4 regions of the Burkholderia sp. LMU1-1-1.1 genome follow, and region 1 is predicted to be linked to each of the others. Evidence: predicted binding sites of a transcription regulator. Region 1 holds the regulator's gene; each other region holds the start of a gene.
What was found. The regulator LexA, encoded in region 1, represses DNA repair genes until DNA is damaged. The targets are predictions, from matches to a motif close to ACTGTATNNNNATACAGT.

Region 1 (7,376 bases):
GGCCGCGGCCTTGTAATCGTGCTGACCGCCGTCATCTTGTGTGGGATGACATCGCTCCCACAACAGGATTTCTGGAAGGAAGCGTTGCTCAGCCCGTATGCCGAGACCGGCGCGCGGGTCGTCAAGACCTTCCTTCCCGCTGCGATGGCGCAGCATGTGAACTTTTGAATTTCTTGCATCACCGTTTTTAATCTGCGTCTTTAATCTGTATTACCCAGTCCAGGAGCACCATCATGTGTGGCATCGTCGGCGTCGTTTCCCATCAACCTGTCAATCAACTGCTGTATGACGCCTTGCTGCTGTTGCAGCACCGCGGCCAGGATGCAGCGGGTATCGCGACCAATCACAGCAGCATGTTCGCCATGCACAAGGCCAACGGCCTGGTGCGTGACGTTTTCCGCACCCGCAACATGCGCACCCTGCAAGGCAACTCGGGCATCGGCCACTGCCGCTATCCGACCGCCGGCTCGTCGAGCGAGGAAGAGGCGCAGCCGTTCTACGTCAACGCCCCGTTCGGCATCACCCTGGCGCACAACGGCAACCTGACCAACTGGGAACAGCTCAAGCAAGAGATGTTCAAGAACGACCGCCGCCACATCAACACCGACTCCGATTCGGAAGTGCTGTTGAACGTGCTGGCCCATGAAATCCATATGGCCACCACCGGCATCTCGATCGACGCCGACACCATCTTCGACGCCGTCACGGTGCTGCACCGCCGCGTGCGCGGTGGCTACGCCGCCGTCGCGCAGATCGCCGGCGTCGGCCTGCTGGCCTTCCGCGATCCGTTCGGCATCCGTCCGCTGTGCCTGGGCATCAACGAAACCGAGCAGGGCGCCGAGTACCTGGTCGCCTCCGAATCGGTGGCGCTCGAAGGCATGGGCTTCCGTTTCCTGCGCGACGTCGCGCCGGGCGAGTGCATCTTCGTCGACGCCGACATGCAGCTGCACAGCCGCCAGTGCGCCGACAATCCGTCGCTCAACCCGTGCGTGTTCGAGTTCGTCTACCTGGCCCGTCCCGACTCCGTCATCGACGGCGCCTCGGTCTACGCCACCCGCCTGAAAATGGGCGAGTACCTGGCCGAGAAGATCAAGCGCGAATTCAAGGACGGCGAGATCGACGTCGTCATGCCGATCCCGGACTCGTCGCGCCCGGCGGCGATCCAGCTGGCGCTGGCGCTCAACGTCGAATACCGCGAAGGCTTCATCAAGAACCGCTACATCGGCCGCACCTTCATCATGCCGGGCCAGGCCGCGCGCAAGAAATCGGTGCGCCAGAAACTGAACGCGATCGCCTCCGAGTTCAAGGACAAGGTCGTGCTGCTGGTCGATGACTCCATCGTGCGCGGTACCACCAGCCGCGAGATCGTGCAGATGGCGCGCGAAGCGGGCGCCAAGAAAGTGATCTTCGCCTCGGCCGCGCCGCCGGTGATCTACCCGAACGTGTACGGCATCGACATGCCGACCCGCGACGAGCTGATCGCCTACGGCCGCACCACCGAGGAAGTGTGCCGCGAAATCACCGCCGACCACTTGGTGTACCAGGACATCGAGTCGCTGAAGCGCGCCATCTCCGACGTCAATCCGGAGCTGAAGAACTTCGAAGCCTCGTGCTTCGACGGCATCTACGTGACCGGCGACGTGTCGAAGGAATACCTCGACAAGCTGGAGTACGCGCGCCACCACCCGAAGGCCAAGACCTCGCACGAGGACGCCGGCCGCTCGCAACTGAATCTGAATCTCGCGACCGCCGAAGGCTGATGTCGCGCCCGGTACGGTTCGCCGTACCGGGCTTTTTTTTTGACCATCCAAGCATATGAACGATAAGAAGAACTACGGTTTCACCACCACCATCCTGCACAACGATCGCCTGAAGGGCATCGAGCATGGTTCGCTGCACAAGCCGATCCACACCTCGGTCGCCTTCGGTTACGCCGACGCGCGCCAGCTGGCATCGGTGTTCCAGGGCAAGGAGCCGGGCTTCCGCTACGGCCGCCAAGGCAACCCGACCATCTCCGCGCTCGAGGACAAGGTCAACAAGATGGAGCAGGGCGTCGGCACCTTGTGCTTCGCCACCGGCATGGGCGCGATCGGCGCCGTGTTCCAGGCGCTGCTGCGCGCGGGCGACCACGTCGTCTCGTCGGCCTTCCTGTTCGGTAACACCAACAGCCTGTGGCAGACCACGATGGCGCAGGGCGTCGGCGTGTCGTTCGTCGACGCCACCGACGTTGCCAACGTCGAGGCCGCGATCACCGGGCAGACGCGCGTGGTGTTCGTCGAGACCATCGCCAATCCGCGCACGCAGGTGGCGGACCTCAAGCGCATCGGCGAGCTGTGCAAGGCGCGCGGCATCCTCTACATCGTCGACAACACGATGACCACGCCGTACCTGTTCCGGCCGAAATCGGTCGGGGCAGGGCTGGTGGTCAACGCGCTGACCAAATCGATCGGCGGCCACGGCAACGCGCTGGGCGGCAGCCTGACCGACACCGGCGAATACGACTGGACCCAATTCCCGAATATCTACGAGAACTACAAAAAGGCGGCGCCGCCGCAATGGGGACTGGCGCAGATCCGCGCCAAGGGCCTGCGCGACTTCGGCGCCTCGCTGGGGCCGGAGGCGGCGCACCACATCGCCGTCGGCGCCGAAACGCTGGCGCTGCGCATGGAGCGCACCAGCGGCAACGCGCTGGCGCTGGCCGAGATGCTGGAGGCCGACGAGCGCGTGGCGGCCGTCCACTATCCGGGGTTGACATCGCACCCGCAGCACGGCATCTCGAGCGAGCTGTTCCGTAGGCACGGCTCGCTGCTCAGTTTTGAATTGAAGGACGGGATAGACTGCTTCGACTTCCTGAACCGGCTCAAGCTGGCGATCCCGGCGTCGAACCTGGGCGACACGCGCACCCTGGTGATCCCGGTCGCGCACACGATCTTCTACGAGATGGGCGCCGAGCGGCGCGCCTCGATGGGGATTGCCGAATCGCTGATCCGCGTCTCGGTCGGCATCGAAGACACCGACGACCTGCTCGACGACTTCGCCTGCGCGCTGGAAGGCTGCTAAACCACGGAGACGTGTTAAACCACGGAGGCATGCTAAACCACGGAGACACGTAGGGCGGATTAGCGAAGCGTAATCCGCCATGCATGCTTCGTCGGCGGCTCATAGATGGCGGATTACGGCTTCGCCTAATCCGCCCTACGTGTCTCCACGTTGAATCATCTGCCTGGGGCCTGGCTTAGTGCCAGCTACGCATCAGGCCGACCGCCAGGCCTTCCAGCGCGAACTCGTCCGCCTCCGGGTCGACCTTGATGATCTTGAAGTCCGGATTCTCCGGCAGCAGCTCGACCAGGGTGCCGGTCTTGCGGTAGCGCTTGACCGTGACGTCGTTGCCGATCCGCGCGACGACGATCTGGCCGTTCTTGGCGCTGTCGACTTTCTTCACGGCCAGCAGGTCGCCGTCCATGATGCCGGCGTCGCGCATCGATTCGCCGCGCACCTTGAGCAGGTAATCGGGCTTGGACGAGAACATCGCCGGGTCGACGCTGTAGCTCGTCTCCAGGTTTTCTTGCGCCAGGATGGGCGAGCCGGCGGCCACGCGGCCGATCAACGGCAACGACATCATCAGCGACACCGGCACCTTCGGCGTGGCCGGTTCGGCGTGCACGCCCAGCAAACGGATGCCGCGCGAGGTGCCGGCGGCGATCTCGATGGCGCCCTTGCGCGCCAGCGCCTGCAAGTGCTCCTCGGCCGCGTTGGCGGATTTGAAGCCCAGTTCGTTGGCGATCTCGGCGCGCGTCGGCGGGAAGCCGGTGTTTTCGATGGCATCCTTGATCAGATTGAGAATTTGTTCCTGGCGTGCGGTGAGCTTGATCATGAGTGCGGTTGGGCCTGTGTATATAGACAGTCTGTATTTTTGTACAGTATGGCCCGCAATGCAAGGAAATTTGTTGTGTTCAGCGAAATAAAATGAAAAAAGTTCGTACAACCCCTGTCATCGTGGCTTCAGCAGCACGCGCGTGGTCGCCGCCGTCAGCGGAACCTGGTATCCGCCACGCTCGGCGACCAGGCCCTGCGGCTTGATTTTGCCGCCCGGGCTGTCGATCAGCAGCCTGGCCGCCGGCGTGGCGGCGGTGGCCGGCGCCAGCTCGAGCGTGATGGCGCGGCTTTTCGGATCGTAAGTGGCGCCGTCGATCTTGCCCGCCTCCAAAGTGATCCAGGCGCGCGCCGGCGCCACGAACAGGCGCGTGCGTGCGCTGTCCTTCGGCGTGATCCGCACCATGCCGTTCTTCTCCACTTGCAGGTTGCCGCCGAAGCCGAGCCAGCCGAAGGTCGGGTCCTTGACCACGTACGTGGCGCTGGCGTACGCGTGGCCGTAGAAGCCCATGCCGTAGTCGCCGCTGTAGGCGTCCCAGCGCATCATGTCCGGCCAGGCGTGGAAGGCGGCCGACGAGAAGCCGTCGCGGTCGATGTTGGTGATGCCGCCGAGCAGGCCGCCGTAGGCCACGCGCAGCAGGTGCAGGTCGGCCGGGTTGGCGCGGTAGGCGTCGAACAGCGGCACCGCGTTCAACGTCGAGCCGTAGTGGTGGATCTGGCGCTCGATGCGCGCGGTCTTGCCGCCGTACAGGAAGTCCCAGTAGCGGCGGGCGTTGCCGTTGTAGCCCCAGCTCGGGATCGCCGGGTCGTAGCCGAGGATCACCTCGCGCGTGATGTCGGCCTGCTTGCCGTAGCCGAAGTGGCGCATCCACGCGTAGACCTCGGCCTGGCCGGTCGAATCCCAGGCCATTTCGCTGCCGAACGGATAGGCCAGCGTGCGCCAGTGGTCGGCGCGCCGTTTCATCATGCCCTCCATGTCGGCCGCCTCGGCCGTCATGCCCTCGCGCTGCAGGTCTTTCAAAATATCGAGGAAGACGTCGCCCTCCATCAGGCCGAACTGCGCGTACTCGGGCGCGTCGCGCACCATCGCCACCGTGGTTTGGTAGGCGCGCTGCAAGTACCAGCGCCAGTCGTGCGCGGTGACCAGGCCGACGTGGTTGCGCGCCAGCCGGTACAGCACCCAGTGGCCGATGGCCACGTGCGGATAGTTGTAAGCGCGGCCGAGGTCGTCGGCGTCCTTCTTCGACCACGAGGCCCAGGTGCTCCAGTTGGTCTTCTGGTTGTAGTAGCCCGGGAAGGCTTTCGGGTCGTAGTAGAACAGGCTCTTGCGCACGGCGCCGGCCTGCGGGCCGTCGGCCACCTGCAATTTGCCGACGACGGTTTCATTGACCAGCCGTTCCAGCTTGGCCACCTCGGCGGCGTCCGGATTGTCGAGCTGCTTGCTCATCGCCGCGACCCAGCTGCCGCCGCCTCCCTCGTCGCTCATGCCGGAGATCCACACGCGCGGGTCGTCGGTGACGATGCGCTTGGCGTCGCGGTCGTAGGTGAGGATGGCCGGCGCGCGCTTGAACGGGTCTTTCTTGTCGTCGAACCATTGCTGCGTGGTGGAGAACTTGCCGAGGTCGGCCACCGCCTGCTCCAGCGGCTTGGTGACGAAATAGCTGACCGTCTGCACGCTGCCGTCGGCGTAGGTGATCGACAGGCGCGCCGGTCCCCAGCCGTTGCCGCGCACCGTGTAGCGCGCCCAGCCTTTGGCGCTCGACTTGAGCGGCGTGACGGCCAGCGCGTTCTCGGGCGAGCTGGTGATGCCGACCACTTTTTGCGGACTCTTGAGGAATAGTGTCGCCTCCAGGTCGGTCGGCACCACGTAGCCGGGGATGCCGACGGCGACCGGGCGCTTTTGCGCGATCAGGGCGGCCTCGATGGCGCGGATCGACGGCGCCGTGGCGAAGCGCACGCCGATGTCGCGCCGGGCGCCCGCTTCCAGGGTGATGCTGGTGGGCGTGTTCCACTGCTCGCCGGCATTCTTCCATTCGTTCTCGGCGTAGGCCTTGCTGGCGACGGTCCAGTCGTAAAAGCCTTCGGACGTTTGCGCGCGCGGGCTGCGGTCGGCCAGCGGACGCCACGCTTCGAGCGGCGTGCGCCCGTCCGGCGTGACGATCAGCGCCGGCCCCTGGCCGTTCAGGCGCGTCACCTGCACATAGCCGGCGTCGCGGCCGATATAAGGGTCGGCGAAACTGGCGCTGGCGTGGGCTTGCTCGAGGGTGCGGTCGGTGATGATGTTGTCGAACACCATCGGCATGCCGAGGCCGCCGATTTCCACCGGCGCATTGGAGTTGTTGATCAGCGTAAACCGCAGCACCAGCGCGCCGCCGTCGTTGAGCCAGCGTCGCTCCACCGTCAGCGGCAGGTCCTTGCCCAGGGTGGCGGTGATGTCGGCCGCCGCCAGGATCTTGCCGCCGGCCGGCAGCGGGCTGATCGGACGCCGCGCGGCGGACGAGGAGAATTCCTGCCAGGCCCCGGCGCCACCGCTGCGCACACGCAGGTTGAGGTCGCCTATGTGGGCGTAGCCGTCGTACTGGCGCTCGGCCTCCCTCGGGCCGGGCGTGAAGTCGAAGCCGGGATCGGCGATGGGATCGAGCCGCGCCAGGGTCTGGGTGTCGGTGCGCAGCGCCAGCAGGAACTGCTTGGTGCCGTACGCCTTGGTGGCGATGTCGGGATGGCTGGGTTTGGCGGCGGGGGCGGGCGCTTCGGCGGCGAGGGCGGAGGCCGCGATGAAGAGGGAAAACAGCAAAGGGGACAACGCACGGGTGGGTGGCATATCGGAATCCTGTTGGTTTTACAAGATGTTAGCATTGTCGCGGGGCCGCGAAGGGGTAGATTTTCGGCCAAAAAGCTGATATAGTCGCGGGCTTACCTCTTCCCACACCTGTCTTGACGCCAGGGTGGGCTATATTCACAGTCCTTAAGGGAGTTTGCATGCGTCACTATGAAATAGTATTTATCGTCCATCCGGACCAGAGCGAGCAAGTGCCCGCCATGATCGAACGTTACAAAACCACCGTAACGACCCGCGGCGGCGCCGTGCACCGTGTTGAAGATTGGGGCCGTCGTCAGATGGCTTACTCGATCCAGAAACTGGCTAAAGCACACTACATCTGCCTGAACATCGAATGCGACAACGAGACCCTGGTCGAGCTGGAAACCGCCTTCAAATTCAATGATGCCGTGCTGCGTCACCTGACCGTCAAGATGAAGAAAGCGGAAACCGCTCCTTCGCCGATGATGAAGTCGGTACAACGTGAAGATGCAGCGAAATCGCATCGCACCGAAGCCCCAGCAGCTCCTGTTGCCGCCGCTCCAGCGGCCTAATTGTTGCAAAACCGAGCTGACACAGCTCCAGTGAATCAAAGCCAATTCATTGCCTTGATCGCCGAACGGGACGCCTTGCGCTATACCCCGGCCGGCATGCCGATCGTGAACGCTGTACTCCAGCACCGGTC
Region 2 (7,376 bases), on a different contig from region 1:
GTATCTAAGTTATCATATTTTCATGCAAAAATGCTCATAAATTTCGAGATACGGTTTCTTGGGGGTAATTGTTGCTACAGTGTTGCGCTGCGTATATCCAACAGCGGAGAGCGTGCAAATGTGGGAGACAGAATTTTGCAAGTGCGCAGGATGGCGAACTTCGGGCAGAGTGCGATTACCTGTTCCATGAAATCAATGAGACCTTGCATATTGCCAGGACTTTTCGCGATTGGGTGCGAGGCGCGAGGATGCCTCTCGCCGACGAAGCCATTTAGCGCGCGTTCATGTTAAAAGAGCTCATCTTGAAGCGGCTTGTTTTCCTTGATATCCATCAATAAGCCGGAATTTATCTTCGTGGGTTTTGGAGCCGGTTTGGCATGAAGCAGTTCTGCCGGATAGAGCTTAACGAGAGCGCGCGCAAATTCCGGACTTGTGGAACTGAGCCAATCGTCGTAGTCCTCTGGTCGCAAGATGGCGACGCCCCGCTTCTCCTCGTCGGAGTGGAAGCGCTTGAGCAAGGAATGTTCATTCGCGTTCAAAGTGAAGTGCGTGAAGGCGTTTTTGATGCTCCCGTCTGTATCTTCCCAAGTCCGCCACATGCCAGGTAAGCCGAACGGCTCACCATTCGCCATCTCTATCGCCCATCGCTCATGCTCGCCAGCCTCCCAATTCGGTTCAAAGACGGCGAGGGCAGGCACGATGCAAAGCTGCTGTTGAAGCCAAAATCGCTTGTAGTTGACTCTGCTTGCGACGTCTTCGAAGCGTGCGTTCATTGTGTCCATGCGGATGCGCGGAGGTTCGGGTGGCTCTTTGCCTTGAGCTTTAGCTTTGTCGACTGCACGTGCGTACTTTGCTTGTTCATCTTCGGTGAGCTTTTTGAACGGGCGATGGTTTTGTGGCACAAAAGCATAGGTGCCCACCAGGCCTTTTCTTACCCCATTATTATCATGGATGATGAAGGGAGCCTTGTAGTCGCGGTAGATTTCGGTCCGCCAGTCATCATCGGACTCAATGGGAGTGCGAAACCAATCGAAGGCCATCTGACGGCTTACGGTGATGTAATTGACGCACACGTGACGCTCCTAGCTAAGCAACTAACGAAAAGGATTATTTTGCAGTGTACCTTGACTGTCTGTCAGTGGAAATTCCTTGACCGCGTTTCCAGTTCACCTAGAAGGTGTGAGCAATCAACAAGGCGCTTAGCAATCAGGTTGCGGACACCTTGTTTCGACTGCCACACTCCGTAGACGCCCAGTAGCTGGGAGGTCATCAACTCACGCCGTTGCTTTTCAATCAAAGCAGGCCAGACAATGACGTTGATGGTTCCGAATTCGTCCTCCAGCGTGAGGAAAATAACGCCGTTCGCTGTCTCAGGGCGCTGCCGGACCGTCACAATGCCACATCCCCGCGCTAGCTGGCCGTCCTGGAAGGTGTTCAAAACTTCAGATGGTATAAAACGCATTTTGTACAAGCGGTCGCGCAACAGGGCCAGAGGATGCCTTCCGAGGGTAAGGCCGATGTGGCGATAATCCGCAACGATGTCTTCGCCTTCAGTCGGCGGCGCCAGTTCCAAGACGGGCTCCTCAATGGGAGCGTTTTTGAGGAGCCCCCTGTCTGGAACGCTAGCTCCCGCATTCCACATCGCTGTGCGGCGGTTGCCGGTGAGTGATGCTAACGCGTTTGCAGAAGCGAGTGCTTTCATATGCGCAGCTGTGAGGTCTGCGCGCATTGCCAAGTCTCGCGCGTTTTCGAAGTCCCGCGCGGCTCGTGCTTCCTCAATACGCCAAGCAGCTTCGCGCTCCATGCCCTTGATATTATTCAGACCCAATCGAACAGCAGGCGACGCTGTATTGGAAGGCTCTAGAGTGGCCTCCCAGGCGCTTGAGCATACATCGACCGGCCTTACCTCTACTTCGTGTCGCCGCGCGTCCTGCACGAGCGATGAGGGACTATAGAACCCCATGGGCTGGCTATTGAGCAATGCGGTCAGGAACTCGGCCGGGTGGTGGCATTTGAGCCAGCTGCTGGCGTAGGCGAGTAGGGCGAACGAATGGGCATGTGATTCGGGGAAACCGTATTCTGCAAACCCTCGAATTTGGCCGACGATGGACGTGGCAAACTCTGTGGTATATCCACGCGCGGCCATGCCGCTCATCAATTGCTCTTCGAACTGCTCAAGGCCGCCTTTTCGCTTCCAGGCTGCCATCGCCCGCCGTAGGCGGTCCGCTTCACCTGGCGTAAACCCCGCACCAACCATGGCGATAGACATTACCTGTTCTTGAAAAATTGGAACACCCAATGTCCGTTTCAATACGGCCTCGATTTGCGGGCTGGGATAAGTCACCGGTTCCTCACCGCGACGTCGCCGGAGATATGGGTGAATCATCCCCCCCTGAATGGGGCCAGGTCGGATGATGGCTACCTCAATCACCAAGTCGTAGAACTCGCGCGGTTGCATGCGTGGCAGCATCGACATCTGCGCGCGGGATTCAATCTGGAACACACCAACCGTATCGGCCTTGGAAATCATGGCGTAGGTTGCTGGGTCTTCATGAGGTATGTCGCCTAGCTCGAAACGTTCCCCGCGTTGCTGGGAAATTAGCTCCAGGGTACGCGACAAGCAGGACAGCATACCAAGTGCGAGAATATCGATTTTCAGCAAGCCGATGGCGTCGATGTCGTCCTTGTCCCATTGGATTACTGTGCGCTCCGCCATCGCGGCGTTTTCAATCGGAACCAATCTGGATAAGGGCCCACGAGAAATTACAAAGCCACCTGGGTGCTGCGAAAGATGGCGTGGAAACCGCATCATTCGGTCAGCGATGTATCCCCATTTTTCAGTGACTGGCGAGTTTGGGTCGAACCCACACGTGAGTAGACGTTGCTGAAGGTCGGATTGGCCGCCCCAGCCGTGAGAAGCCTTAGCCACTTTGTCGACTACGGATAGGTCGACACCCAGAACGCGGCCGACATCTCGAACCACACTGCGAGGTCGATATGAGATGACGACGGCTGTCAATGCCGCACGAGTCCGCCCATATTTTCGATAGATGTATTGAATGACCTCTTCCCGTCTCTGATGTTCGAAATCCACGTCAATGTCCGGTGGTTCATCCCGTTCTCGTGAAATGAACCGCTCGAAAAGGAGCGTTCCGCGCGACGGGTCGACTTCGGTAATTCCCAGGCAGTAGCACACCGCGCTGTTTGCCGCAGAACCTCGCCCTTGGCATAGAATTTTTTGCGAACGAGCGAATCGAACGATGTCGAACACGGTCAAGAAGTAGGGCTCATATTTCATTTCAGCGATGAGCTCGAGCTCATACTCCAGCTGCGCATGGACATTGTGCGGAATCGCGTTGGGGTAACGCCAGTGCGCCCCGATATACGCCTGCTCTCGTAGGTAATCGGTAGCGGTCCTGCCTTCCGGCACAATCTCGCCAGGATACTCGTATTTAAGTTCGTCCAAAGAGAAGGTACACGACTGGGCAACACGTATCGTCTCGTCAAGCGCTTGTCGCGGGTACAAATTCCCCAATCGGAGCCGAGACCTAAGGTGCGCTTCGGCATTTGAAGCGAGGCGATATCCGCATTGAGAAATGGGAGTGTTGTGGCGAATGGCGGTCATCGTGTCTTGCACGACCTTCATCGACCTGACATGCATCATTACATCGCCAGTCGCGACAATAGGAAGACTGAACTCGGAAGATATTGCCTCAGTCATGGTCCGGTGTCTATCATCCTCCGCGCGGTAGTGGAGGGTGAGTGCTATGCGTGCCCTACCAGGCGCACTGCGGACCAGCCATTCCGCTTGGCGCTCGACCTCCTCATACGGTGCTTTGTATTTCGGACACAAAATGAGGTGGCAGTCTGGGAGCCCTCTGAGGTGTGCGAGTGCGGCTTCAGGGCTGGCAATGTCCCTTGGCCGGACGAGGTAACTACCCTTGGTCGCGCGCGTACGTGCTACGGTGATTAGCTCGCTCAGATTCCCATATCCGTTTCTGTTCATCGCCAAGAAAAGCACCGTGAAAGCAGGTGAGCCATCTTCGGGCGTCACCAACATCTGACTACCGATTATCAGATGCAAGTTGTGCACTTTCGCTTCCACATGCGCCTTTACCACACCGGCTAGAGAACATTCATCAGTGATGGCCAAAGCCTTGTAGCCCAACTGCGCGGCACGTTGAACCAAGAGTTCGGGCGGTGAAGCTCCTCGTAAAAAAGAGAAGTGCGTGACACACTGAAGTTCCGCGTAGTCCGGCAACGTGCCCTGTGGTTTTTTGTCGTTCATCTTCAGAACATTCCGTGCAGGTGCCAGCGCCCGTTAGGAACTCGCTCCAGATAAATCCAGTAGCACGACGAGTCTGATGCCTGCGCAATGTAATAGTCGCGAGCTGCCAACTGGTCGTTCCACCATCCTGCTTCGATTCGTTCAGGTCCTTTCAAAATTTTCAACGGTGAGTTATAAAACGGTCGGTCGCCACGGACCAACAGCTCAATCGGTTTGTCGAGCAACCAGAATGGCCGTTCAAATGATTCGTCGACTTCGTTAGGTTTTACGGTCTTCTCCGTGGCAGGCACCCAAGTATTTGATGCCTCAGGACGATGGTCGTGGGTCTCTGCTGGTACGAGAACATTTTCAGCGCCGAGACGCGCGCTGAGAAGCTCAAGTAATCGCTTGAAGTCGGCAGGGCTTCCGCCAGGTTCGGGAAACAGGTCTTCCGTTGGCGGCACCATTTCGGCAAGTAGCCGAACCTCAAGTCGCACAGCGATAACTGGAGCGACAAGTTCGACCCGACCAAGTCGCTCTTTCAGCAGGCGAAGCATATGTTCGATTCGCCAGGTAGGTTCGCCCATTCGGATTTCCACCTCTGTGGGGGTTATCGCCTCGCGCCCCCTTTCGTGCTCAAGCACCAACGCGAAAGCGCTTACCGCGTGCTGCTTCGCCGCCAACCACCCTACAAACTGCTGTAGAAGGCCCGTGGCGCCGTCTAGGAGGGCGTCTGCATGTTCGACACGGTCGAACGTCTCGATGCGGGCTACGAAGGTCTCGGGTACCCCTACCCACCGAAACATCTCGGCCGTTAGGCCATAGGCTCGGTCCAATTCGTCCAGAACTCGCTTGCTCATGCGACGCTGAATACCTTGTCGCGGCAGGCGCCGTAGTGCCGCCAAATTCGTTGCCCCGATACCCTTGAGCCATTCCAGATGCTCGACTGCTGCGGGCAGGTATTCGCAGGGAATGCGGTCTAACTGGCGCTCCAAAGAACTCATCTTTACAGTGCGGCGTAAGGTCAACTGTCGCTTGGTCAGGCGCAGACGAGCAAGCAACCACGCCCCCATCGCGGTAGGTGCTGTGCCTAGACGCACTGTCAGCCCTAAAGCATGGGTGCTTGCTCGAATCTGTCGGCTAATGGCCGCGCGGCCTCGGAACAGCCGCAAACTCGCGGTGACATCCAGCAGTAGGCTGAAATCTGCTTCATGAGTAACCTCAGGCGTGAATTGCAGCAAAGCTAACGCCACAGCGTTTCGAGTGATTTCTTCGCGTTGAACGTCTCGTTCAAGAATAGTCGTGGACGGCGCGACCGCAGATACGCCACCGGGACGCATATCTACACGCACACCCAAAGCGAACGCCTCGCGCGACACAGAAATTATTTTACCCTTCTCAACGACGGCATATGGCGCAGGTTCACACCAGCGCGGCCTGACGCACTCGAGCGGTAATAGTGGAAGGTGTACGCTGAACCAGAACCGCATTTTGGTCATCCAAGAATCGTTGACGCGCTGGCAGGTGGGCCAGTTGTACAAATAAGGGTTCGTCGTGATGTGGGCCACGACGCTTGATAATTTCTACTGAAATGCCGCCAGCGGCCGGGCGCAAGGCTAGACGGAGTGAGGCAGGCGAGGAATCGGCAGCTGCACTTAGAGGACGCAAGAGCCAAAAAGTTGTATCGGTGGTTTGCGCAGCTAGATTCAGCCTTCTGAGCGATTCGCTTCGAATATTTTTCTGCCACAGCAACACCGCCCCACAACTACCATTTCTTAAAATTTGTTCAGCCGACCAAAGCGCATCTGCTGTTGCAGGCGCTTTCACCCACAGCAAGTTGGGGCATGTGAGGTCCAAGAATTTGCACGCCGCTGAATTAGGTAGGTAGGGAGGCTGGATTAGCGCAACCCGCCTTGTTCTCGAAAGCGCGGCTAACGCAGGTTGGAGAAGGTGCATTTCTCCGATGCCAGATTGCTGCAAGAGCAGTTCTACCATCGTTGATTGCGGCCACCCCCCTTCCGGGAGCTCTGAATCCAGCGTAGCATGCCCGGACGGAGCGGATAACGTGCGGCTACGGCTCAGTTCGCTCGCACGCCACACGTGGCGCAGGGCTTCCTCAGCTGATAGCTGTGCGTCTGCGGACGGTAGAAGAGGGGGCGCAATCATGGTCTTGTGCAACAATTCGCAAAAATACTGTATGGATAAACAGTATATGCGCCGAGCCGCAATTTGCACAAGGAGGATTTGTTTGTTCTTTGGCAACCTCAGGTGGGGCCACTAAAAGGCCGCTGCTCTTCCACAGTGGCGCCGTGGCGTCATGTGCGGCGGCTTTGTGGCATTCACGAGTCTACGCCGAAAAATTCGCCTAGAGTCGCGCGCCAGCAGGCCGCATATCGCTCCATCGATTTTTCGGTGAACGCGATATTGCCGCCTGAGAAGTGGGCAGAACTGAAAAGAAAGTAGCGAACGATTTGATTGTTAGAGGTGTCCAGCTGCGCAGCTAATACGAAATCGACTCCATCTGCCATGTGCCCTGGTATGCGCCATCTATAGTAATTATGCTTTGATTCGTGACAGCATCTGATAACACGCACAGACAGTCTAACGGTTCCATTTATTTTTAGGGTATAGGGCGATTCGCACTTATCAGCTCTTCCCCCGATGCGCTCAATGAGGTGTTCGATTTGGCTTATCAGGCTGGCCCGTAGGCGATAATTGAGGACTCTCGATTCAAGAAAATCATTGTTGCGTAGGTTGGGAATGCCAGCCATGCTACATGCATTCGATAGTGAGCCGAACCGTCTCGCTATGAGTCGCGCTGTGGGCGCGTGAGGCTCTGCGTCTATTAAGGCACTTGTCACCTTCCCATGGCGGTTCTGGATGCGTTGAAGCAGTTCTAATAGCTCGGTGTGTTTGTACCGGCGGTGCCTCCGTGCGCGCTCTTCCTGCGCAGCTTGAAACAAGGGAAGGGGAACTATGGCGTCGAACGCGCCTTCGTACCGCACCCACTGGTCGGGAGGATTGTTGACGGCGTGTTTTCTCAGCTTGAACGAGCGGCGGTTAAACACGAGGTTGCCTAAATACCGCTCACTGCGAAGCATGCCTCTGA
Region 3 (7,376 bases), on a different contig from region 1:
GGCGTACTTTCTGGCCTTCAGGGCCGGTCTGGTGCGTGACCAGCTGCATGCCCAGGATCTGCTCGGAGAATTCTTTGACTTGTTCCAGCGATTTCGCAACTTTCACGCCGCCGCCTTTACCACGGCCACCGGCGTGGATTTGTGCTTTCACAACCCAGACCGGGCCGCCCAAGGTTTCCGCAGCTTTGACTGCTTCTTCAACGGACATGCACGGAATACCGCGCGGAACCGTCACTCCGTATTTTCGGAGGATTTCTTTGCCTTGATACTCATGGATTTTCATGCTGGCTTCCCTTCTGATGCTGATGTGTATAAATCGGTTGATACTGCGAAATGTGTGATGCTCAGATAAGCAGATGTTGCTACGCGCTACCCGGTGCTGCTTTGTCCACCCAGCGCGGGTAAAACCGGCCCGTGCGACGGCGTCGTGACGCAGTGCGGGGCAATGTTCTGGAATTGGGGGTGATCGGTACTATCAGGGGGGTGCAGCCAGCGCGATGGCCGGAGGTGAAACAGGCGTCAATCTTCCACAGGCAATCGGTGCGCGGATATGCTGGGACGACCGTGCGGAACGCACGACAGTGAACTGATATTGACAGTGACATAAGAATATACCGCTCTCGCGGCATGAGTTAGTTAGCAGCCTTGCGCATTTCTCTTATCAAAAATGCACGTTGCCGTAGCTTCTACGGACAACCACCGCACCCACGGTGCTGCAAAAACCCTAAAAGTGTAGCACACCCCAGCCCGACTTGCGACGTGCCTGATGTCAACTCATCACAAAACTGCGCGACTTTGTTGCGGTGCGGGAGTTATTTGAGGCTTTCGTACGGCGTTGCCGACAGCGCGTCAATCATGACTTTGCGCGGACGCTCTATATATAAGGGCGAGGCGAAGCTGTGGCTGGTGTCGTTGCCGTCCCAACCCACCGCGCCGATTTCAAGCAGCGTCGGGAACATGGCGGCGTGGCCGATTTTCTTTTGGCGATTGGCGCGCAGCGCCAGTTCGATGGCCGGATGGGCGGCGCGGTATGGCGCGTTCATCCATACAAGCAAGGGGACGTGGGTGTCGTGGCGGGTCGGGCCGGTCTGGGCGTGCATGAACAGATGGCGCTGGTCGTCGAACAGATTTTCGCCGTGGTCGGAGGTGTACACCATCACGGCCGGACGCGACTCGGCGCGCAGCACGTCGATCACGCGCGCGAGGAAACGGTCGGTTTCAACGACCGTGTTGTCGTAGGAGTTGATGGCGGCAGCCTTGTCGGCCGGCAGCGGCGCGTCGATGCCCAGCTCGAGCAGGGTCGGCCGGTACACGCGGGAGGCGGCGCTGTAGCGCTCCTCGTATGGGATGTGGCTGCCGATCATGTGCAGCACGACGAACTGGCGCGGCCCCGCCTGGCGGACGAAGGACGTCATCAGCGGCAGCAGGTTGGCGTCGGTGCGCAGGTGGAAGTCCTGGGAGTTGACGGCGTGCTCGACGACGTCGGCGCCACGGCTGAACGATGTCGGTTCCTGGTTGGACAGCCAGGCCGTCCGGTAGCCCGCCTCGCCGAAGGTTTGCAGGACGCTGGCGCGTTGCTTGCCAGCCGTGCCGGGCGGCAGCGAGACGATGGCGGGCATCGCGTGGTTGGTCCAGTTGGCGGTGGAGGCGACATCGGGGAACGTCAGCAGTTCCGGCCCGAGCGCGGCCAGTTGCGGCGTGGTGTCGCGCGCGTAGCCGTTGATGCCGAGGTGGTCGGCGCGCAGGCTTTCGCCGATGACCAGCACGACCAGCAATGGTTGGGCCTCGCTGCCGGTGGCCGGGCGGCCGTGGACGCTGGCGAATTCCGTGGAGCCATCCTGGTTTTGGTGGCGCGCCAGCCGCGACAGCGACATCGCCAGGCCGCTGGGGAAGGCCAGGTTGAGCGTGGATTGTTCCAGCAGCGGCGGCAGGTTGAGCTGCTGGGGTAGCGCCAGTCTGGCGACCATGGCGACGCTGACATACATCAGCAGGACGGCCAGCAGGCGTTTGCGGGTCGGCACGTCGAGCTGCCAATGGCGGCTCAGGGTCCGGGCCAGCAACACGTAGGCGAGCAGGCTGAGCGGCACGAGCCAGATGCGCCAGCCGAACGAGGCGAGCACTTGCATGCTGGTGGCGGGGCTGGTGTTCAGGGCGGAGGCCAGCATGGCGTCGCCGGGGACGCTGCTGTAGAAGAATGTCAGGTAGGCGTACGGCGGGACCAGCAGCGCCAGCGGGGTCCACAGCAGGAAATAGAGACGCGGGCGCGGTATCAGCACCAGCGGCAAGGCCAGCACGAGGAGGGAAAACGCCAGCAGCGCGAAGATGTCGGCGGCGTTTTGCAGTTGATCCGTTGTCAGCACCGCCAGGGTTGGCAGCCAGAGCCACGCCGCCAGTGTCAGTGCTTTGGCCATATCGCTTCGGGTCATGGCGTTGGATTTCTTGGGAGAAAAATCCATTTTACCGCGTTGCCGTCGGTCGCCATGAGCCGCCAACGACGTCACATCTCATCGTCCAGATCGACACCTTTCATCGCGGCCTGTACGGCGCGCTGGGAAAAACCGCGCAGCATCAGAAATCGCATCTGCTTGTTGCGCTCCTTCGGGTCGGTGGCGACTACGCCGAATTTGCGCTCCCACACTTCGCAGGCGCGCGCCGTTTCGCTGTCGGCCAAGCCGGCCTTCAGTTCCTGTAACGCCTCGCCCTTAACCCCGTGGCTTTGCAACTCCGCCACAATCCGGCTATTGCCGAAGCGCGCGGAGCGCCGGTGGATCAGCGATTCCGAAAACCGCTCCTGCGACAGCCAGTTGTTTTTTTCCAGCAGATCGAGCAGCGCTTCGACGTCGTCGCCCTCCTCCGCGTACTTGGACAGCTTGCGGCCCAGCTCCAGCCGGCTGTGTTCACGCATCGACAGAAAACGCAGCGCGCGTGCCTTCAGGCTAAGTTGAGGTGCGGCCATAAAACCCTCTGCACAATGAGAAAACCACCGGCCATGGGAATGGCGCGGTGGCTGCTAAGTCATTCCCGCGCTGGCGGGATGACGCGACCGGCAACGGGCGAATTACGCCGCGTCGGCCTTGTCGCCTTTGTCCGCTTTGTCGACGGACTTCAGCTTGACGACGCTGTCACCCTTGTCGGCGGCCAGCGGCGGCAAGGTGCGCACGCCCAGCGATTCGCGGACCTTGTTTTCGATTTCCCATGCCAGCGCCGGACGCTCCTGCAGGAAGATACGGGCGTTGTCCTTGCCCTGGCCGACGCGCTCGCCATTGTAGCTGTACCACGAACCGGACTTTTCGACGATCTTCGCCTCCACGCCCAGGTCCAGGATCTCGCCTTCGCGCGAGGTGCCGGCGCCGTACAGGATGTCGAAGTGCGCTTCCTTGAACGGTGGCGCGATCTTGTTCTTGACGACCTTGACCTTGGTTTCGTTACCGATCACCTCGTCGCCCGACTTGATCGAGCCGGTGCGGCGGATGTCCAGGCGCACGGAGGCGTAGAACTTCAGCGCGTTGCCGCCGGTGGTGGTCTCCGGCGAACCGAACATGACGCCGATCTTCATACGGATCTGGTTGATGAAGATGACCAGCGTATTGGTGCGGTTGATCGAGCCGGTCAGCTTGCGCAGCGCCTGCGACATCAGACGGGCTTGCAGGCCCGGCAGCGAATCGCCCATGTCGCCTTCGATCTCGGCGCGTGGCGTCAGCGCGGCGACGGAGTCGATGACGACCAGGTCGACCGAGCCCGAACGCACCAGCGCGTCGCAGATTTCCAGCGCTTGCTCGCCGGTGTCCGGCTGCGAGATCAGCAGCTCGTGCAGGTTGACGCCCAGTTTTTGGGCATAGCCGACGTCCAGCGCGTGTTCCGCGTCGATGAACGCGCAGGTGCCGCCCAGTTTTTGCATTTCCGCGATGGTTTGCAGGGTCAGCGTGGTTTTACCCGAAGATTCCGGACCGTAGATTTCCACCACGCGGCCGCGCGGCAAGCCACCGACGCCCAGCGCGATGTCCAGGCCCAGCGAGCCGGTCGACACCACTTGCACGTCCTCGATCGGCGCGTTGGCATCCATGCGCATGACGGAGCCTTTGCCGAATTGCTTTTCAATCTGGGCCAGCGCGGCGGCCAGCGCCTTGGCTTTTTCAGATGCGGGGATTACAGCTTTTTTGTCGTCCATAATGTGCTTTCAACCAGTGGGTGGTGGGACAATTCGTCGGTTCAGGCAGTACTGTATAAAAAAACAGTGATCAATGCAAGCGGATTTGTAGAGAATCGGCGAAATCGTACAAAAACTCGCCACCTTGCGGGAAATGAAACACAATACAGACTTCTGCCGCCGGAGTGCCTTACATGCGTATTTTACTTGCCGAAGATGACAGCGTCCTGGCCGATGGGCTGACGCGTTCGCTGCGCCAGTCCGGCTACGCCATCGATTGCGTCCGCAACGGCCAGGAGGCCGACACCGCCCTGTCGACCCAGGAATTCGATCTGCTGATCCTGGACCTGGGCCTGCCCAAGCTGTCCGGGCTGGAGGTGCTGCGCCGCCTGCGCTCGCGCGCGTCGCTGCTGCCGGTGCTGATTTTGACGGCGGCCGATTCGATCGAGCAGCGGGTCAACGGCCTCGACCTGGGCGCCGACGATTACATGGCCAAGCCGTTCGCGCTGTCCGAGCTGGAGGCGCGGGTGCGCGCGCTCACGCGCCGCGGCGCCGGCGGCGGCGCCACCATCATCAAGCACGGGCCGCTGTCGTACGACCAGGTCGGCCGCAGCGCCTATATCAACGACCAGATGCTGGACCTGTCGGCGCGCGAGCTGGGCCTGCTGGAAATCCTGCTGGCGCGCACCGGCCGCCTGGTGTCGAAAGAACAACTGGTCGACCACCTGTGCGAATGGGGCGAGGAAGTGAGCAACAACGCCATCGAGGTCTATGTGCACCGGTTGCGCAAGAAGATCGAGGTCGGCGGCGTGCGCATCGCCACCGTGCGCGGGCTGGGCTACTGCCTGGAAAAATATTCCGAAGCGGCCCGCGCCAGCTCCAACGCCGACCTCGGCGACGCCGCCAAGTGAACCGCCTGCCCGCGCCCGAGCAACTGGAGGACGCGGAGGCGGACGGCCCGGAATACCAGCCGCCCGCCGCCGAGGCCGACGAGGGCGTGCAGAACTCGCTGTTCGGCGAAATCCTCGACTGGATGCTGGCGCCGCTGTTGTTGCTGTGGCCGATGAGCATCGCCATCACCTACCTGGTCGCCAAATCGATCGCCAACCAGCCGTTCGACCACGCGCTGGAGGACAGCGTGACGGTGCTGGCGCAGCAGGTGCGCTCGGTCGACGGCAAGATCATCAAAAGCCTGTCCGGCTCGGCGCGCGACATCCTGCGCGCCGACGACGTCGACAATGTCTACTTCCAGGTCCACGGCCCGCGCGGCGAGCACATCGACGGCGACCGCGACCTGCCGCCACCGCAGATGGAAGAGGACGAGCGCTACCGCGCCGGCAGCGTGCGCTTCCGCAACGACAGCATGCACGGCACGCCGGTGCGCGTCGCCTATTCATATGTGCGGCTGGAAAGGCTCGGCGACGACGAGCCGCAGCTGGCGCTGGTGCAGGTGGCCGAGACGCTGGAAAAGCGCGGCCAGCTGGCCAACGAAATCATCAAGGGCGTGATCCTGCCGCAGTTCATCATCCTGCCGATCGTGCTGGCGCTGGTGTGGTTCGCGCTGGCGCGCGGCCTGTCGCCGCTGGCGCAGCTGCAGGAGCGCATCCGCGCGCGCGGCTCGGACGACCTGAGCCCGATCGAATCGAGCGACGTGCCGGAGGAAATTTCTCCGCTGGTGCGCTCGCTCAACGAGATGCTGGCGCGGCTGTCGCTGTCGATCGAGATGCAAAAGCGTTTCATCGCCGACGCCGCGCACCAGATGCGCACGCCGCTGGCGGGCATGCGCATGCAGTCGGAGCTGGCGCTGCGCCAGACCGACGGCGGCGAGATCCACCGCTCGCTGGAACAACTGGCCAAGAGCTCGCAGGCGGCCACGCGGCTGGTGAATCAGCTGCTGGCCCTGGCGCGCGCCGAGAACCAGCCGCAGACCGGCACGGCGATGCTGCCGCTGGAACTGTCCGAACTGGCGCGCGGCGTGGTGCAGGACTGGGTGCAGGCCTCGTTCTCGCACCGCATCGACCTGGGATTCGAGGCGCCGCCCACGCCGGTGCAGATCGTCGGCAATCCGACCATGCTGCGCGAGCTGCTGTCCAACCTGATCGACAACGCGCTGCGCTACACGCCGGCCGGCGGCAGCGTGACGGTGCGGGTGCGCGGCCACCAGGGCGAGCCCGGTTATCTGGAAGTCGAGGACACCGGGCCGGGCATCGCCAAGGCCGAGCGCGAACGGGTGTTCGAGCGCTTCTACCGCATCCTCGGCCACGCCGCCGAAGGCAGCGGGCTGGGGCTGGCGATCGTGCGCGAGATCGCCCAGCAGCACGGCGCCGAGGTCGACATCTACAGCAATCCCCGTTCGCTGCAACCGAAGCTGCCGGGCTGCCTGTTCCGCGTCGGCTTCCCGCCGCCACCGCCACCGCAGGAAGAAGAAAGCGAGCCGCCGCACTATGGATGACAACATGCTGGAACCCGCGCCGCTGACGCGCAGGCAACACTGGCGCAAGACCCGTGCCATGACCGGCTGGCTATTGCTGCTGTGGCTGCTCACCGGCTTCTGCGTCGCCTTCTTCGCGCGCGAGCTGACCGGGCTGAGCGTGTTCGGCTGGCCGCTGTCGTTCTACCTGGCCGCGCAGGGCGCCTCGCTGGTGTACCTGGCCATCCTGGGGTTCTACGCCTGGCGCATGCGCCGCCTCGATCAGGCGGCCGCGCCGGCCAAGCCATCGGCCACCAAGGAGCCACGCGTTTGAAAGAGCCCGGCACCTTCTTCCGGCGGCTGAGCCGCTACTACCTGCTGTTCACGCTCGGCTTCGTCGGCTTCCTGATTTCGCTGTCGGTGCTGGAACAGGAAGGCATGCCGCGCGTGTGGATCGGCTACCTGTTCATGTTCGCCACGATCGTGCTGTACGCCACCTTGGGCGTGCTCAGCCGCACCTCCAACGTGCTGGAATACTACGTCGCCGGGCGCCGCGTGCCGGCCATGTTCAACGGCATGGCCACCGCCGCCGACTGGATCTCGGCCGCCAGCTTCATCAGCCTGGCCGGCGGGCTGTACCTGCACGGCTTCGACGGCCTGGCCTACATCATGGGCTGGACCGGCGGCTACTGCCTGGTGGCGCTGCTGATCGCGCCCTACCTTCGCAAGTTCAGCCAGTACACCATCCCCGACTTCCTGGCCATGCGCTACGGCGGCGCCAGCGACGACAACCGGGGCGGACGCGCGGTGCGCATCATC
Region 4 (7,376 bases), on a different contig from region 1:
GCAGGCTTGGAGTAGGTCGACACCAGGCGCACGGCATCGCGCGAATTGAGGCGTTCCTTGATCTGGCCTTGGAACTGCGGGTCCAGCACCTTGGCCGACAACACGAACGAAACGCGCGCGAACACGTCCTCCGGCAGCAGCTTGACGCCCTTGGGCAGCAGCGAGTGCATCTCGACGAAGTTCTTCACGGCGCCGTACAAGCCGTCGCGCAGGCCCGATTCGTGGGTACCGCCGTTCGGCGTCGGAATCAGGTTGACGTAGGATTCACGCACCACCGCCCCTTGCTCGGTCCACGCCACCACCCAGGCCGCGCCTTCGCCCTCGGCGAAGCCTTCGGCGTCCGGGCCGGCGAACTGCGCGCCCTCGAACAGCGGGATCAGGGTCTCGCCGTCGGTCGATTGCGCCAGCGCCTCGGTCAGGTAGCCGCGCAGGCCGTCGTTGTACTGCCAGGTTTGCGATTCGCCGGTTTTGGCGTTGGCCAAGGTGACGGTCACGCCGGGCAGCAGCACCGCCTTGGAGCGCAGCAGGCGCTGAAGCTCAATCTGCGAGATGACGGGCGAGTCGAAATACTTGGCATCCGGCCAGGCGGTGACGCGGGTGCCGGACTTTTTGCCGTCGCGCGGCGCGACCACGGAGGACAGGGGCTCGACCACGTCGCCGTGCTCGAAGGCCAGCTTGTGCAGGCCGGTGCCATCGGGTTCCTTGCGCCAGACGGTGATCTCCAGGCGCTTGGACAGCGCGTTGGTGACCGACACGCCGACGCCGTGCAGGCCGCCCGAGAAGGCGTAGGCGCCGCCCGAACCCTTGTCGAACTTGCCGCCGGCGTGCAGGCGGGTGAAGACGATTTCCACCGTCGGCACGCCTTCTTCAGGGTGCAGGCCGACCGGGATGCCACGGCCGTCGTCTTCGACGGTGATGCTGCCATCGGCGTTTTGCGTGACGATGATGTTCTTGCAATGGCCGCCCAGCGCCTCGTCGGAGGCATTGTCGATCACTTCCTGGATGATGTGCAGCGGATTTTCGGTGCGGGTGTACATGCCCGGACGTTGCTTGACTGGTTCCAGGCCCTTGAGGACCCGGATGGATGATTCGCTGTAGTCGGAAACTGGTTTTTTAGTGGCCATACGTTCAAGCTTGTGATTTTAATACTGGGTTTATGTACAGTTTTAGGCGTTCGTTTGCGTATTCTATCCTCAACCGGGTGCGATCGAGGTCTAAAACGGGACAAAAAATAGCTGCGGGCCAATTTATACACGATGTTTACAACGGCAGCGTGACTTTTTAGACCGTTTTTACGGTCGCCTCGATAAGCTGATTCGTATCGCAACGATCAATCAGGAGTTCGATATGCACGCCTTTTTCCATACCCGGTTCGCCCCGCGCCGCTCGATCTGGTCCCTCGGCGCCCGCAGGCGCACGTCCGCGCCGGTCGTCGCGCGGTCCTGCGTGATGCAGCTGACGGTCGATACCGGCGCCGTGACGGCGCTGCGCCAGGTGGTCATGCGCCTGTGCGGTGATTCGCTGGAATTCATGCGCATCGAGGCCTGCGAGCATGGCGCGCGCATGAAAGTGTGGCTGTGCGTCGGCACGGCTATGGTGGCGCGGGTGATGGAAGCGGTGATGCGGTCGCTGCCCGGCGCCGAATTCGGACGCTTCGTCGAACGGCCGGCGCCATGATCGTCGCGGTCCTTTAGCCCAATTTCGTCAACCACTGAAAGAAAGAACCGCACCATGAACAAATTACTACTCGTCGCCGCCATCAGCGCCGCTTTCGCCTGCGGCCATGCCCGCGCCGAGGATGCCGCGCCCGCCGTTGTCGCCAAGCCGGATAATGAAACCAGTTTCAACGCCGCCGTGGTGTCGGACTACCGCTATCGCGGCATTTCGCAGACTCGCCTGAAGCCTGCGCTGCAGGGCGGCTTCGATTATGTGAACAATCCGACCGGCCTGTATGCCGGCGTCTGGATGTCTACCATCAAATGGACCAAGGATGCGGGTGGTGATGGCGATGTCGAAGTCGATATCTATGCGGGCAAGCGCGGGCAGGTCGGCGAGGCCGTGTCGTACGACGTCGGCGTGTTGACATATGTGTATCCGTCCAACGACCTGAAAAACGTCCGAGGTTTCGTCAACGCCGACACAACCGAGATTTACGGACAGCTTGGTTATGGACCTGCCTATATTAAGTACTCGCACGCGGTGACAAACCTGTTCGGCTTCGTCGACAGCAAAAACAGCGGGTATGTGGATATCGGCGCGAATCTCGACGCTGGCGATGGCTTTACCGTCAATCTGCACGCCGGGCACCAGAAGGTGAAGCACAACGAGGCGTCGAATTACACAGACTGGAAGCTTGGCGCGACCAAGGACTTTGGTGTAGTGACCGGCGCGCTGGCGGTGATCGGCACGAATGCCGGCAAGACGGCCTACGCCTCGCCGGCGAACGGCAAATTCCTCGGCAAGACGGCTTTGCAGCTGACGATCAGCAAAGTCTTTTAATCATACTTAGTACCCAACCCGCAAATCCGGGCAAGGGTCGTACCCATGGGGTACGACCCTGCGACGGTTTGGGGTTCGACGGTGTACGCCCCGGCCATGTGCGTGAGGCGGATCACGCGCGGAATACTTCGCGGTACAGGTGCCGCACCTCCGGCGCACACAGCACGTTGGCGGTCTTGTACATCGCCGGCTCCAACTCGCTGTGGTGCGAGTGATACGCCCCTTTCTCGTCCAGGATCAGCATATCCGCCAGCCGCGCGCCCGGCAGCTGCGCCACAAACACCAGCACACACCCCGTCTGATGCGCCGACAGCGGCACGCTGCCATGCGCCACCGTCACCAGCACGCGCACGCCCGGATTGGCGCGTTGCGCCTCGCGCAGCCGCTCAAGCAGCGCCGCGTGATTGGGCCGATCGAGCTCCTTGCGCCGCAGCAGCGCCACGATCACACCGGCCCGAGCCAGCGCCGCATCCGCCTTGGCGCGCGCCGAAGTGGATGATGCCCCCGAATCCGCGAACCAGGAGGCATCTACCACCAAATCATCGTAAAGCTGCGGATCGTAGGCGCCGGGATCGGGGCAGACGAGCAGCACGCGGTTGCCGGCGGCCACCCGCAGCAGCGCCAGTTCCTCGGCCAGGTCGGAGACATCCCGATTGCCGTCCATGCCGGTCAGCGCAACGATCATATAACCTCCGCCGCGGCAATACCGGCACCTGCAGCCGGCCGCGACGCAGCCTCCGAACGATAAACCGGAATGTCGTCCAGCTCCTCCAGCGCCGCCGCGATGCCTAGCTTGCATTGGGTGCTGGCCGGCGTCATCGGAAGGCGCAGCTCCTCGCCCATGCGTCCCTGGATCGACAGCGCGGCCTTGAGCGGAGCAGGATTCGGTTCCGAGAACAGCAAACGAATGACCGCCAGCAGCCGGTCGAACAGATCGCGCGCCTCCGTCAGCCGCTGCGCGCGCACCAGATCGCACAGGCGCACATACAGGTCGACGCGGATATGCGCGGCGGCCGAGATGGCGCCATGGCCGCCGCCGCACAGCGCGGCGAACAGCAGGGCATCGTCGCCGCATAGCACCGACAGCGGGGTGCGGCGCACCAGCTCCGTCATCTGCTGCAAGCTGCCGCCGGCTTCCTTGATGCCGATGAATTGCGGGTTGACGGCCAGCCGGCGCGCCGTGGCCAGTTCCAGGTTGACGCCGGTGCGCGCGGGCACGTTATACAGCACGATCGGCTGCGCCGTGGCGTCTGCGATGGTCTCGAAGTGGCGCACCAGCCCGTCCTGCGATGGCCGGACGTAGGCCGGCGTGGAAACCAGGTAGCCGGCCAGCCCGGAGTCGTCGAAGCGCAGCGCCTTGCCGGCGGCGGCGAAGGTGTCGCTGCCGCCGATGCCCATCAGGACCGGGCAGCGCTTGTGCGCGACTTCCAGCACCGCCGCCAGCGCGGCGTCCTGCTCGTCGATGTCCAGCTGTGACGCTTCGCCGGTGGTGCCGCAGACCACCAGGCCGTGGGCGCCTTGCGCTATGAGGCCATCGGCCAGGTTCTGTAGAACGGTTAGATCGATTTCGCCGTGGTGCAGCGGCGTGGCCAGCGGCACCCAGATGCCGCGAAGGGAGGTAAGCATGATCTTTTCAGGTAGTGGCAATGCTTAAAGCTTATGCCGACGCTTGTAAAAATTCTCTAAAGAGTCGGGCAGGAGACGTAAACAGCTTGTAAACGATGTGTAAGCGCGGAGCGGCAAAGCGATTTTTACGGTTTGTTTACACCCCCTCTCCAAGTCTTTACAAAATCTTTAGACCCTTCCCGCTAACCTTCCCAGTATCAAAACAAGACCTGTGAGGGTGTGATGGACATAGTATTTATCGGGGCGATGGTGGTGTTCTTTGCCGTGACCGTGGCCTTTGCCGCCGGTTGCGACAAGCTGGGAGGCCAGCCATGAGCCTCTTCTACGTGATCGGCGCCGCCGCCGCCGCCGGACTGCTGGTATATCTGATCGTGGCGCTGCTGAAAGCGGAGGAGCTGTGATGACCCTGCAATCGACCATTTTGCTGCTGGTGTTCCTGGCCGCCGTCATCGGGCTGGCTTACCCGCTGGGCGTCCTGCTGGCGCGCGTCGGCGACGGCGGCGCCGTCCCCGGCATGGGCTGGATCGGAAAGATCGAGGCGCTGCTGTACCGCGCGGCCGGCATCGCCGGCAAGGACGGCAAGCCCGAAGGCCAGAACTGGAAAGCTTACGCCGTCGCCCTGCTGGCGTTCAACGGCATCGGCGCGCTGGCCGTCTACGCGCTGCAACGCCTGCAGGCCTTCCTGCCGCTCAATCCCCAGGGCTTGGCCAACGTCAGCCCCGACTCGTCGTTCAATACCGCCGTCAGCTTCGTCGCCAACACCAACTGGCAGGGCTACAGCGGCGAACAGACCATGAGCTACCTGACCCAGATGCTGGCGCTGACCGGCCAGAACTTCTTCTCCGCCGCCACCGGCATGGCCGTCGCCTATGCGCTGATACGCGGCTTTTGCTCGCGCTCGGCCAAATCGATCGGTAACTTCTGGGTCGACGCCACCCGTTCGACACTGTATGTGCTGCTGCCTCTGTCGCTGCTCCTCGCCGTGTTCCTGATGGGGCAGGGCGTGATCCAGAACTTCTCCGCCTATAAGGAAGTGACCCTGCTCGATCCGGTTACTTACACGCAGCCCAAAGTCGGCGCCGACGGCCAGCCACTGAAGGACGCCAAGGGCGAGCCGCTCACCGAGACGCTGACCGCCAAAACGCAAACCATCGCCATGGGACCGGTCGCTTCGCAGGAGGCGATCAAGATGCTGGGTACGAACGGCGGCGGATTCTTCAACGCCAATTCGGCGCATCCGTATGAGAACCCGACGCCGCTGACGAATTTCATGCAGATGCTGGCCATCTTCCTGATTCCCGCCGGCTTGTGCTTCGCTTTCGGCCGCATGGTCGGCGATCAGCGCCAGGGCTGGGCGGTGCTGGGCGCGATGACGTTGCTGTTCGTCGTCACCACGGTGGTGGTGCTGGGCGCCGAGCAGCAGGCGCATCCCGCGCTGCAGGCGATGCACGTCGACCAAGCCATGAGCGCGCTGCAATCGGGCGGCAATATGGAGGGCAAGGAGACTCGCTTCGGCATCAGCGCCTCCGCCTTGTTCGCAGCCGTGACGACGGCAGCCTCCTGCGGCGCGGTCAACGCCATGCACGATTCGTTCATGCCGATCGGCGGCATGATCCCGATGCTGTTGATCCAGTTCGGCGAGGTGATTTTCGGCGGCGTCGGCTCGGGCCTGTACGGCATGCTGATCTTCGCCATCATGGCCGTCTTCATCGCCGGCCTGATGATCGGCCGCACGCCGGAATACCTGGGCAAGAAGATCCAGGCTTACGAAATGAAGATGACCTCCATCGCCATCCTGGTGACGCCGACCCTGGTGCTGGTCGGTACCGCCATCGCCGTCATGACGGACGTCGGCAAGGCCGGCATCGCCAATCCCGGCGCGCATGGTTTCTCCGAGATCCTGTACGCGTTCAGCTCCGCCGCCAACAACAACGGCAGCGCCTTCGCCGGGCTGTCGGCCAACACGCCGTTCTACAACAGCATGCTGGCCGTGGCGATGTGGTTCGGCCGCTTCGCGATGATCGTGCCTATCCTGGCCATCGCCGGCTCGCTGGCGGGCAAAAACAGGCTGCAGGCCAATGCCGGCACGATGCCGACCCACGGCCTGATGTTCATCGGCCTGCTGTGCGGCGTGGTGGCGCTGGTCGGCGTGCTCAATTACGTTCCGGCGCTCGCGCTCGGCCCAGTGGTCGACCACTTGCAGCTGTTTGCAAAATAAGGAATCACCATGTCGCAGACTATACAAAAAGAGATGACCATCTTTACCAATCCACCGGTCAAAAAGCAGGGTATGTTCGATAGCGAGCTGCTGATGCCGGCCATCGCCGACTCGTTCCGCAAGCTCAGTCCCGCCACGCAGGTGCGCAGCCCCGTGATGTTCGTGGTCTATGTCGGCAGCATCATCACCACGCTGCTGTACGTGCAGGCGCTGTTCGGCAAGGGCGAGACCAGTCCCGGTTTCATCCTGGCGATCACCGTCTGGCTGTGGTTCACGGTGCTGTTCGCGAACTTCGCCGAGGCGATGGCCGAGGGGCGCAGCAAGGCGCAGGCGGCTTCGCTGCGCAGCCTGAAGCAAACCGTGGTCGCCAAGAAGCTGGCCAGCCCCAAGTACGGCACCACCTGGCTGCCGCAGCCGGCGCTCGATCTGCGCAAGGGTAACTACATCCTGGTGGAGGCGGGCGACGTGATCCCGATCGACGGCGAGGTGATCGAAGGCGTGGCATCGGTCGACGAAAGCGCCATCACCGGCGAATCGGCGCCGGTGATCCGAGAGTCCGGCGGCGACTTCTCTTCCGTCACCGGTGGCACGCGCGTGCTGTCGGACTGGCTGGTGGTTAAAGTCACCGCCAATCCGGGCGAGACGTTCCTCGACCGCATGATCTCGATGGTCGAAGGCGCCAAGCGCCAGAAAACCCCCAACGAGATCGCGCTGACGATCCTGCTGGTGGCGCTGACCATCGTGTTCCTGATCGTTACCGTGACACTGCTGCCGTTTTCGCTGTTCTCCGTGGCCGCCAGCGGCAGCGGCACGCCGGTCACCATCACGGTGCTGATCGCGTTGCTGGTGTGCCTGATCCCGACCACCATCGGCGGCCTGCTGTCGGCCATCGGAGTGGCCGGCATGAGCCGCATGATGCAGGCGAACGTGATCGCCACCTCGGGCCGCGCGGTGGAGGCGGCCGGCGATGTCGACGTCCTGCTGCTCGATAAAACCGGCACCATCACGCTCGGCAACCGTCAGGCGTCGGCAT

Region 2: imuA (translesion DNA synthesis-associated protein ImuA) is a predicted target of LexA. The motif match lies at 6,460-6,477, and genes of this name have one in related genera.
Region 3: recA (recombinase RecA) is a predicted target of LexA. The motif match lies at 4,219-4,236, and genes of this name have one in related genera.
Region 4: MRBLMU1_RS30930 (DNA topoisomerase IV subunit B) is a predicted target of LexA. The motif match lies at 1,148-1,165, and genes of this name have one in related genera.

The regions. Positions count from the first base shown of each region.
Region 1 covers NZ_JBEGHG010000023.1:545,900-553,275, reverse strand. The annotation lists gene MRBLMU1_RS20775 (CvpA family protein) at 1-168, shown strand, start outside; gene purF (amidophosphoribosyltransferase) at 234-1,760, shown strand; gene MRBLMU1_RS20765 (cystathionine gamma-synthase family protein) at 1,816-3,060, shown strand; gene lexA (transcriptional repressor LexA) at 3,236-3,874, opposite strand; gene MRBLMU1_RS20755 (DUF5695 domain-containing protein) at 3,992-6,694, opposite strand; gene rpsF (30S ribosomal protein S6) at 6,853-7,245, shown strand; gene priB (primosomal replication protein N) at 7,276-7,376, shown strand, end outside.
Region 2 covers NZ_JBEGHG010000012.1:328,068-335,443, forward strand. The annotation lists gene MRBLMU1_RS13330 (SOS response-associated peptidase family protein) at 288-1,073, opposite strand; gene MRBLMU1_RS13335 (error-prone DNA polymerase) at 1,136-4,288, opposite strand; gene MRBLMU1_RS13340 (Y-family DNA polymerase) at 4,291-5,766, opposite strand; gene imuA (translesion DNA synthesis-associated protein ImuA) at 5,690-6,433, opposite strand; gene MRBLMU1_RS13350 (recombinase family protein) at 6,607-7,376, opposite strand, start outside.
Region 3 covers NZ_JBEGHG010000078.1:76,732-84,107, reverse strand. The annotation lists gene sucC (ADP-forming succinate--CoA ligase subunit beta) at 1-283, opposite strand, end outside; gene MRBLMU1_RS29960 (phosphoethanolamine transferase) at 813-2,411, opposite strand; gene recX (recombination regulator RecX) at 2,498-2,956, opposite strand; gene recA (recombinase RecA) at 3,059-4,168, opposite strand; gene MRBLMU1_RS29945 (response regulator transcription factor) at 4,342-5,058, shown strand; gene MRBLMU1_RS29940 (sensor histidine kinase) at 5,082-6,599, shown strand; gene MRBLMU1_RS29935 (DUF4212 domain-containing protein) at 6,604-6,891, shown strand; gene MRBLMU1_RS29930 (sodium:solute symporter family protein) at 6,888-7,376, shown strand, end outside.
Region 4 covers NZ_JBEGHG010000078.1:294,669-302,044, forward strand. The annotation lists gene MRBLMU1_RS30930 (DNA topoisomerase IV subunit B) at 1-1,124, opposite strand, end outside; gene MRBLMU1_RS30935 (hypothetical protein) at 1,348-1,677, shown strand; gene MRBLMU1_RS30940 (TorF family putative porin) at 1,732-2,499, shown strand; gene MRBLMU1_RS30945 (hypothetical protein) at 2,612-3,184, opposite strand; gene dapA (4-hydroxy-tetrahydrodipicolinate synthase) at 3,181-4,125, opposite strand; gene MRBLMU1_RS30960 (potassium-transporting ATPase subunit F) at 4,437-4,526, shown strand; gene kdpA (potassium-transporting ATPase subunit KdpA) at 4,526-6,343, shown strand; gene kdpB (potassium-transporting ATPase subunit KdpB) at 6,377-7,376, shown strand, end outside.